Regions from separate parts of the Oryzobacter faecalis genome, predicted to be linked through region 3. Evidence: predicted binding sites of a transcription regulator. Region 3 holds the regulator's gene; each other region holds the start of a gene.
What was found. Region 3 encodes LexA, which represses DNA repair genes until DNA is damaged. Its sites were predicted from a motif close to TCGAACANNTGTTCGA; they were not measured.
Positions count from the first base shown of each region.

Region 1: ACK8HX_RS10300 (HNH endonuclease signature motif containing protein) is a predicted target of LexA. The motif match lies at 1,261-1,276, and genes of this name have one in related genera.
Region 2: ruvC (crossover junction endodeoxyribonuclease RuvC) is a predicted target of LexA. The motif match lies at 1,978-1,993, and genes of this name have one in related genera.

Region 1 is NZ_JBKOFW010000004.1:293,341-296,607, forward strand. Features, by position in the region: gene purE (5-(carboxyamino)imidazole ribonucleotide mutase) at 1-257, shown strand, start outside; gene ACK8HX_RS10295 (CoA-binding protein) at 267-719, opposite strand; gene ACK8HX_RS10300 (HNH endonuclease signature motif containing protein) at 1,323-3,185, shown strand; gene ACK8HX_RS10305 (nucleotide sugar dehydrogenase) at 3,202-3,267, opposite strand, start outside.
Region 2 is NZ_JBKOFW010000001.1:823,220-826,486, forward strand. Features, by position in the region: gene pdxT (pyridoxal 5'-phosphate synthase glutaminase subunit PdxT) at 1-581, shown strand, start outside; gene ACK8HX_RS03825 (YebC/PmpR family DNA-binding transcriptional regulator) at 578-1,333, shown strand; gene ACK8HX_RS03830 (class I SAM-dependent methyltransferase) at 1,330-1,917, shown strand; gene ruvC (crossover junction endodeoxyribonuclease RuvC) at 2,035-2,547, shown strand; gene ruvA (Holliday junction branch migration protein RuvA) at 2,544-3,152, shown strand; gene ruvB (Holliday junction branch migration DNA helicase RuvB) at 3,149-3,267, shown strand, end outside.
Region 3 is NZ_JBKOFW010000001.1:473,839-477,105, forward strand. Features, by position in the region: gene ACK8HX_RS02315 (NAD-dependent protein deacetylase) at 1-409, shown strand, start outside; gene ACK8HX_RS02320 (GNAT family N-acetyltransferase) at 422-952, shown strand; gene lexA (transcriptional repressor LexA) at 982-1,704, opposite strand; gene ACK8HX_RS02330 (LysM peptidoglycan-binding domain-containing protein) at 1,955-2,347, shown strand; gene ACK8HX_RS02335 (winged helix DNA-binding domain-containing protein) at 2,331-3,267, opposite strand, start outside.

The DNA of each region.
Region 1 (3,267 bases), on a different contig from region 3:
TCCCGGTGCCGCTGAAGTACCTCGACGGGATGGACTCGCTGCTGTCGATCGTGCAGATGCCGGCGGGGGTGCCCGTCGCGACCGTGTCGGTCGGGGGTGCCCGCAACGCCGGGCTGCTCGCCGCCCGCATCCTCGGGGCCGGTGAGGGCGCCGAGGCCGAGCGGCTGCGCGCCGCGCTCACCGAGTTTCGCGGCGCCCTGCGCGACGAGGCGCATGCGAAGGGTGCCCGCCTGCGCGCCCGCCGCTCCGACGGCTGAGCCCCCTCCTCAGCGGGCCATGCCCTCGCTGCGGACCCGGGGCCACTCGATCTTCGGGCAGGTGTCCATGACGACGTCGAGGCCGACCGCCCGGGCCCGCTCCGCGGCGGCCTCGTCGACGACCCCCAGCTGCATCCAGATCGCGTCGATCTGGAGCCGGTCCTTGTTGCGGATCGCGTCGTCGACGACCGCGCCGACGTGCTCGGAGCTGACGAAGCAGTCGATGACCTTGATGTCCTGGTCCGGGATGTCGTCGAGCGAGGCGTAGCCCTGGGCGCCGTGCACGGTCTCGGCCTTCGGGTGCACCGGGATGATCGGCTTGCCGAGCTCGACGTGCAGCCACTTCGAGATGCGGTGGGCGACACGCTGGGTGTTCGTCGAGAGGCCGACGACGACCCAGACGCCCGGGTCCATGATCAGCTCGCGGACGAGGTCGGGGTCGTTCTGGTGGTGGTGGGCCATGGACCCATCATGCCCCCGCGCGGCCGCGTGAAACGGGGGGTCCGGCGGGACGCCTCCGTGGGCCGTGGGCTCGTCGTTGCCGGGTGCACCTCGTGTCCTGGCCGGGGTTCGAGGCTTCGCGATGACGCGGCCTCCTCGCGCTCGGCGATCGTCGCTTCGCGCTCGGCCTCCTTCACAGGCGCCTGGGCGGCGTCCCGCTCGGCTCCGTCCTGCTGCCTGCTCACCACCCGCTGGGCGCACCGTCCACCTCGCCCTCCGCTCGGGGTTCTTCACAGGCGCCTGGACGGAGTCCCGCTGTGTTTCGCTCCGTGGCCGGCTCACCACCCGCTGTTCGCACCGCCCCCCTCGCCTCCCGTCCCGGCGTGCTCCACGAACTGCGTAGACGCGTCGCCCCCTCCCCGCCCACCGCGAACGTGGGTGAAGATCGTCGGCCCAGCGACGATCTTCACCCACGTTCGCCCGACGCAGGGCGGTGCCGAGGGCGGGCACCGACGTCAGGTTGCCACGCGAATTCGGCTGTGGGTCATCCACATTCGAGCGATCGAACACTTGTGCTAACGGTCGTCGGCGGGTACGATCGGGGTACAGGGGGAGGGGGACAGCATGAGCAGCACCGCACCAGCGACGAGCAGCCGCACCGGGCATCCGAGCGAGCTCCTCACGGTCCTGCACGACACGCAGACCCTGCTCGCTGCGCTCCCCGCGCCGTCACCGACCGGCGGCTCGCGGGAGGCGTGGGCCGAGGTGGTCCGGTCCTGCCAGCAGGTCGTCAACGCGGTGTCGGCGGTGCAGGACGAGGCGATCGTCGCCCTGGCCGCGATCGAACCGGTCACCCTCGAGGACGGCACCGACGCCGAGACCCACAAGGCGCCCGGGCACGTCGCCCTGGACGCGGCCGCGGTCGTGTCCGGGGCCCTGGAGGTCACCGCCAACCACGCCGGCGACCGGGTCCGCGACGCGGTCCGGTGGGCCGCCGACGGCAACCCCGGCACCACCACCTGCACCGGCCTGGGCGGGCTCCACGCCGCGATGCGCACCGGCGATCTCGACCGGTACCGGGCCGGGGTCGTCGCCCACGAGCTGGAGGAGGCCCCGGCGCCGGTCGCCGAGACCGTCATCGCCACCCTCGGTCAGCACCTCGCGTCCGAGACCGGGACCCAGCTGCGGCGCCGGACCCGGCGGCTGCTCGCGCGGGTCAGCCCCGACCTGCTCCGGCAGCGCGCGGCCCGGGCGAGGCAGGAGTGCGGGCTGCGCCGCCGCGTCGGCGAACCGGGCGTCGACCAGTGGGAAGGCTCCTTTCCCTCCGAACAGGCAGCGAAGGCGTGGGCCGCGATCGACACCCGCGCCCACCAGCTCCTCACCGACAAGGTGCACGACCGGATCGACCGCGCCCGCGCCCAAGCCCTGATCGACCTCGTCATGCAGTCGGCGACGGTCACCACCGTCATCACCCTCCCCGTCCCCGTCCCCGCAACCGCTCCCGTGCCTGAGCCCATCACCGACCAGGCTCCCGCGGTCGACGCCGAGCCCGCGACCGACGCCCGGACCGCTACCGCGACCGAAGAGGACCCCACGACCGTGGCTGCCGCCGATCGGCTGACCGCCGGCGACGCCGTCGACGGCGGGTTCGTCGAGGTCGCCACCGGTCGCGGGACCGAGCAGGTCCTCGTCGCCACGACCTGGCTCACCGACCAGCTCGCCCGCGCGAATACCTCGATGATCCGCGGCGACACGCAAGACGAGGGTCGAGCCCGCCCCCGAGGGACCGCGAACGGCGACCACGACGAGGTTCGGGTGCAGACCCGGTCCTGTGACCCGGTCACCGGGGCGCTGCTCAGCGACGAAGAGTCCGGCGCCTACCGCCCACCGGACCGGATCGCCGCCCTGGTCCGCCACCGCGACGGGCGCTGCCGCTTCCCCGGCTGCTCCGTCGCCGCCAGGTTCTGCGACCTCGACCACGTCCGGCCCTGGCCTGCCGGACCCACCACCGCGAGCAACCTCATGTGCCTGTGCCGCCGCCACCACCGCATCAAACAACGACCCGGCTGGCGAGCCGACCTGCGCCCCGACGGCACCGTCACCTGGACCGACCCCACCGGCCGCTCACGCGCCACGGCGCCCGTCGACGCCCTCCACACCGTCACCCTCCCCGCGACCCCGGCCGCCACCACCGGCACCGCACCCCCCGCAGGGGAGACCGCACCGCCCGACACGGACAGAGCCGCCAGCGACCCACCCGGCACCCCCGCACCACGGGCCGCCCCACCCGACCGGTTCAGCCACCTCGAGTACGGGCTCGAACACCTCCTGGGAGGAGTCGACCTCGGACGCCACCGCCCGCGACGGGTCCGGCGCACCGTCGACCTCCACCCCACGACCCTCGAGCTGGACCGGCCGAACCCCCCGTGCAGCGCCCGCCGTCGGGCGCGAAGCCGCACGGGCGAGCACGGCGCACCCCCGTTCTGAGGGCAGGGCGAGCAGCTCAGTCGTTGCCGAACAGGTCGCGCGTGTAGACCTTGTCGGCGACGTCCTCCAGCTCGGGGACGAG
Region 2 (3,267 bases), 350 kb from region 3:
GCGACGTCCGTGAGCACGTCGTCGCGCTCGAGGCGTCGGGGGCCCACGCGATCACGGTCCGGCGCCCCGCCGAGGTCGCCGCGGTCGACGGCCTCGTCCTGCCCGGCGGGGAGTCCACGACGATCGACAAGCTGCTGCGCGCCTTCGGGCTCCAGGAGCCGATCCGCGAGCGCATCGCGGGCGGCCTGCCGGTCTACGGCTCGTGCGCCGGGATGATCCTCCTCGCCGACCGCATCGCCGACGGCCGGCCCGACCAGCAGACCCTCGGCGGGGTCGACATGACGGTGCGGCGCAACGCCTTCGGACGGCAGGTCGACTCCTTCGAGGAGGACCTCCACATCCGCGAGCTCGGCGGCGAGCCGGTGCGCGCGGTCTTCATCCGGGCGCCCTGGGTCGAGGAGGCGGGGGAGGCCGTGCAGGTGCTGGCGCGTGTCGAGCACGGACCGGCCGCCGGTAGGATCGTCGCCGCGCGACAGGGGAACCTGCTGGTCACCTCCTTCCACCCGGAGGTGACGGGTGACCACCGGTTCCACCGCCTGTTCGTCGACATCGTGAGGCACAGCCAGAGGGAGCGTTCATGAGCGGCCACTCCAAGTGGGCGACCACCAAGCACAAGAAGGCGGCGATCGACGCCAAGCGCGGCAAGCTGTTCGCCAAGCTCATCAAGAACATCGAGGTGGCCGCGCGCCAGGGCGGCGGCGACCCCGCGGGCAACCCCACGCTCTACGACGCCATCCAGAAGGCGAAGAAGTCCTCGGTCCCCAACAACAACATCGACAACGCGGTCAAGCGCGGCTCCGGCGCGACCGCCGGCGGGTCCGACTGGGAGACCATCACCTACGAGGGCTACGCGCCCGGCGGCGTGGCGGTCCTCATCGAGTGCCTCACCGACAACCGCAACCGTGCGGCCGCCGAGGTGCGCACCGCCCTCTCGCGCAACGGTGGCCAGCTCGCCGACCCCGGCTCGGTCTCGTACGTCTTCGACCGCAAGGGCGTCGTCATCGTGCCCAAGGGCGAGAAGTCCGAGGACGACCTGCTGGAGATCGTCCTCGACGCCGGCGCCGAGGAGGTCAACGACAACGGTGACACCTGGGAGATCGTCTCCGAGGCCACCGACTTCGTCGCCGTCCGCACCGCCCTCCAGGACGCCGGGGTCGACTACGACTCGGCCGAGGCGTCGTGGGTCCCGAACCTCCAGGTCCCCCTCGACCTCGACGGCGCCAAGAAGATGATCCGCGTCATCGAGGCCCTCGAGGACAGCGACGACGTCCAGGACGTCTTCGCCAACGGCGACATCCCCGACGACGTCCTCGCCGAGCTCGACGCGGAGTGACCTCCGACGTCGTCGCCCTCTGGGACGCCGAGGCCCCCTCGTTCGACGAGGCGCCCGACCACGGCCTGCGTGACCCCGGCGTCCGCGCCGCGTGGCGGGCGCTCCTCCTCGGCGTCCTTCCCCCCGCCCCCGCCGACGTCGCCGACCTCGGCTGCGGGACGGGGACCCTCGCCCTCCTCCTCGCCGACGAGGGGTACGAGGTCGACGCGGTCGACCTCTCCCCGGCGATGGTCGACCTCGCCCGGGCCAAGCTGGCCGGCTCGACGGCCGCGGTCCGCCTCGGTGACGCCGCCGACCCGGGGCTGGCGACGGCGTCGGTCGACGTCGTCCTGTGCCGCCACGTCCTGTGGGCCCTGCCCCAGCCCGTCGAGGTCCTGCGCCGCTGGGTGTCCGCGCTGCGCCCGGGAGGGCGGCTCGTCCTCGTCGAGGGGAGCTGGGCCACGGGTGCGGGTCTGACGGCGCAGCGGTGCGCCGAGATCGTCTCGCAGGTGTGTTCCGAGGTCGAGGTCCGGCCCCTGCCGGACCCCGCGCTGTGGGGGCGCTCGGTCGAGGACGAGCGCTACCTCCTCCTCGCCCGTCCCTGAGGACGACCGCGCCCGCGTGTTGCTGCGCGGTGGGGTCGCGCCACCTGTGTAGCGTTGCTGCCGAACAGGTGTTCTAACGCCCGCACCGCCGGGCGTGCCCCGACGGAAGGTCAGCTCGTGCGCGTGCTCGGTGTCGACCCCGGCCTCACCCGCTGCGGCCTCGGCGTCGTCGACGGGCGGTTGGGCCGGGCCCGGATGGTCGCCGTCGGCGTCGTGCGGACCCCCAGCGACGGGGAGGCGGGGGAGCGGCTCGTGTACCTCGAGCGCGAGGTCGACGGCTGGCTCGCGCGGTACGCGCCCGACGTCGTCGCGGTCGAGCGGGTCTTCGCCGACTCCAACGTCACCAACGTCATGAGCACTGCGCACGCCACGGCCGTCGCGCTCCTCACGGCGACCAAGCGGGGCATCCCCGTCGTGTTCCACACGCCGACCGAGGTCAAGGCCGCGGTCACCGGCTCCGGCCGCGCCGACAAGGCGCAGGTGACCGCGATGGTCACGCGCATCCTCGGGCTCGAGGTCGCCCCCCGTCCGGCCGACGCCGCCGACGCCCTCGCCCTCGCCATCTGCCACGCCTGGCGTGGCGCCCAGACGGCGCGCCTCGAGGCCCTCGCGAAGCAGGCCCGCGCGTGATCGCCTCGCTGCGCGGCCGCGTCACCCACGTCGGGCTCGACCACGTCGTCGTCGAGGTCGGGGGCGTCGGGATGCTCGTCCACACGACCCCGGCCACCGCGGCGTCGTGCCACCGGGGGAGCGAGGCCTCGCTCGCCACGACCCTCGTCGTGCGCGAGGACTCCCTCACCCTCTACGGCTTCGGCGCGGCCGCCGACCGCGACATGTTCGAGACGGTCCAGACCGTGTCGGGCGTCGGTCCGCGGCTCGCCCTGGCGATGCTGTCGGTCATGGGCCCCGACCAGCTCGCGGCCGCCCTCTCCAGCGGGGACGCCAAGGCGCTGACGACGATCCCCGGTATCGGGGCCAAGTCGGCCCAGCGCCTCGTCCTCGAGCTGCGCGACAAGGTCGGCGCCGTCCGCGGTGCGGGCCCGCCCGGGGGTACCCAGCCCGCGCCCACGCCCGGCAGCGAGCCGTGGCGCGGGCAGGTGCAGGAGGCCCTCGTCGGCCTCGGCTGGTCGGCGAAGCAGGCCGGCGACGCGGTCGAGAAGGTCGCCGCGCAGGCGCCCGCCGACGCCGAGATCGCCGCCCTGCTGCGCCTCGCCCTGCGGGAGCTGCGCCCGTGAGCGCGGCCCGGGGCTGGGGGAGCGAGGTCCACGAGGCCGACGACCGCCAGGACGACGGGTCGTTCGAGGCGACCGCCCGGGTCGTCGACGCCGGGGGCAGCGACGACGAGCGGGT
Region 3 (3,267 bases):
CGCGACCGGTGAGGCGCACGACGGCTCCCGGGTCAGCAGCCAGATCCGCCCCGACGGCGACATCGTCCTCGACGAGCAGCTCGTCACCGGCTTCGTGCTGCCCCGGTGCCTGGCCTGCGGCGCGGACACCCTCAAGCCCGACGTCGTGTTCTTCGGGGGCTCGGTCCCGCGCGACCGGGTCGACGCCTGCTACGCGCTCACCGATGCCGCGCCCGCCCTCCTCGTCCTCGGCTCCTCGCTCGCCGTGATGTCCGGTCTGCGGTTCGTGCGCCACGGCGCGAAGCGCGGCATCCCCGTGGTGGCCGTGACCCGTGGCCCCACCCGCGGCGACGACCTCATGACGCTGCGCCTCGACGCACCCCTCGCCCCGACCCTCGGAGCCGTCGTCCGCGGCGCCCTCGCCGCCTGAGGACCCTCACCGGTGACGACGATCCGCCCGGCCACCGAGGCCGACCTTCCCGCCATCGCCGGCATCTACAACGTCACCGTCGACACCGCCGTGTCCACGTTCGACACCGAGCACCGTCCTCCCGAGCACTTCGCCGACCGCGTCGCCTCGACCCGGCCCGGCGACCACCTGCTGGTCATCGAGGGGGACCACGGCACCGTCCTCGGCTTCGCCCACGCGTCGACCTACCGCCCGCGCCCTGCCTACGACGGGACCCGCGAGGTGTCCGTCTACCTCGCCGAGGATGCCCGCGGGCGCGGGCTGGGGCGCGAGCTCTACGACGCGCTGCTCGCCAGGGTCGACGCCGACGGCATCCACACCTGCCTCGCGGTCATCGCCCAGCCGAACCCGGCGAGCGAGGCGCTCCACGCGGCGACCGGGTTCGAACGGGTCGGGCTGCTGCGCGAGGTGGGCCACAAGTTCGGGGCCTGGGTCGACACCGCCCTCTGGCAGCGCCTCGGCCCGGCCGGGTCCGAGGACGCGGCCGGGCCAAGGCGCGACTGAGGCGCGACTGAGGCGCCGTCCGCGGATGGTCAGATGCGGCGCAGGACGGCCGTGACCTTGCCGAGGATGGTCGCGTGGTCGCCGTCGATGGGCGAGAACGCCTCGTTGTGGGGGAGCAGCCAGACCTTGCCGTCCTTGCGCTTGAAGGTCTTGACGGTGGCCTCGTTGTCGAGCATCGCCGCGACGATGTCGCCGTTGTCGGCGGTGGGCTGCTGGCGGACGACGACCCAGTCGCCGTCGCAGATCGCGGCGTCGACCATCGAGTCGCCGACGACCTTGAGGAGGAACAGGGAGCCCTCGCCGACGATCTGGCGGGGGAGGGGGAAGACGTCCTCGACGACCTCCTCGGCCGTGATCGGCACGCCGGCCGCGATCTGGCCGAGCACCGGGACGTAGGACGCCTCCGGCCGGTGGTCGTTGATGCCGGTGACGTCCTCGTCGTCGTGCTCGGCGCTGCCGCGGTAGCCGGGCTCGTCGTTCGCGGTGTCCGGCGAGATCACCTCGATGGCGCGCGGCCGGTTGGGGTCGCGGCGCAGGAACCCCTTGCGCTCGAGCGCGGACAGCTGGTGCGCGACCGAGCTGGGCGAGGTGAGCCCGACGGCCTCCCCGATCTCGCGCATGCTCGGCGGGTAGCCGCGCCGGTCGATGGAGTTGCGGATGACCTCGAGGACCTTGCGCTGCCGGTGGGTGAGCGCCCCGCCGTCGCCGCGGTCGGGCATCTCGTGGATGTCGGCGTTCCTCGGACGTGCCATGTCGACCCCTTCGGTCTGGTCCAACGGCGCCGGGTCGCCTCGATCCCGGCGTTGTCGCAGGTCAGGTGCTCTGTCGGTGGGATCCGACAGGCTTCTTCCCATGACGGCAGCGTACGCGGATCGTACACACGTTTCAAACATTTCTTCGAGGCGTGTCTTGTCCGGGTCGAACATCCGTGCTACAACTCGTACAGACGTTCTATCGAACACCGGTTCGACGGCCGCACTGGCCGCCGGGATGGAGGCCAGCATGAGTGCAGTCGCGTGGAACCCCGCAGACCTCGGGTACGCCGACCCCTCGGTGCCGCGCAGGCCCCGGCTCGTCGTCCTCCCCGGCGGCGGCGAGGGTGGCGCGGCGCCGTCGTCCGGCGCGCTGCGCATCACCCGGCGCGGGCGCCTGGCGCTGCTCGCGCTGGCCCTCACGGCCGCCGTCGCGTCCGGGGTGTCGGGGCTCGGTGGCGCCGGTGCGGTCGAGCCTGGTCCCGTCGTCACCGTCGCCCCGGGCCAGACCCTGTCCGAGATCGCCGCGGCGCAGCTGCCCGACCTCTCGGTCGGCAACGCCATCGTCGCGATCCAGCTCGAGAACGGGCTGAGCACCGCGCAGATCAGCGCGGGCCAGCGCCTCGTCATCCCCCGCGGCTGAGGTCGCCCCTCGCCGCGGACCGCCCCAGCCGGCCGCCGCGGCGACCCCAGAGCTGAGGCCCTCGACCCGCCTCAGGAACGCCGGAGGGCGTCGTGTCCCGTGCAGAGGACGCGACGCCCTTCGTGCCGTCCGGCGCCGCCGGGCTCAGGCCGGGGGGGTGGAGGCGCAGGTCCAGGGGGCGGCCGATGAACATGGCCAGCCTTTCCGCGGCCTCGCCCACCTGTGCGTCGTCGTCGGCGGACAGGGGCAGGTCGGGGCGCAGGTCGACGGCCACCGACTCGCGTCCGACGGTCCGCTTCCATGTGCCGACGTCCTCCCCGTCGAGGACCACGATGCCGCCGCCGGCCTCGGAGAGCAGGCGGGTGCGTGTCGTGTCGGGCGCACGCCGTGGGAAGCCCGTCGTGGGGTAGGTGAGGCAGACCTCGTCGAACGTCTGGAGCAGGAAGGCGCGCACCGGCCGGGTCGTCCGTGAGGGCGTGGCAGGGTCGACCCACAGCGTCTCCCCGCCGACCTCGACCTGCTCCAGCTCTCCCGCGAGGTCGGCGAGGGCGGCGCGGACCTGGCCCAGGGTGAGGGTCGCCCACCGCGCGAGGTCGCGCTCCGAGGCGGGTCCGTGGCCGGCGACGAACCGGCGGGTCAGCTCGCGGCGGGCATCGTCGACGCCGAGGCCGTCGAGGGGCGCCGGCGGGACGGTCTCGTCGGCGAGCACGTAGGTGTGCGTCGTCCCGCGCGGCGGGCCCGAGCAGATGACGGCGCGCAGCTCGGCGACGACCAGCTGGTGCGCCATCTGCTCACCGCCCGAGGGCAGTCCCCGGGCGGCGAAGGCCGCGGTCAGCTCGGCGCGGGTCATCGGGGCCGGGCCGGTGAGGAGCTCGCGCAGGCTCTCGAGGGCGCGCTCGATCGCCGCCGGCGGGAGGTCG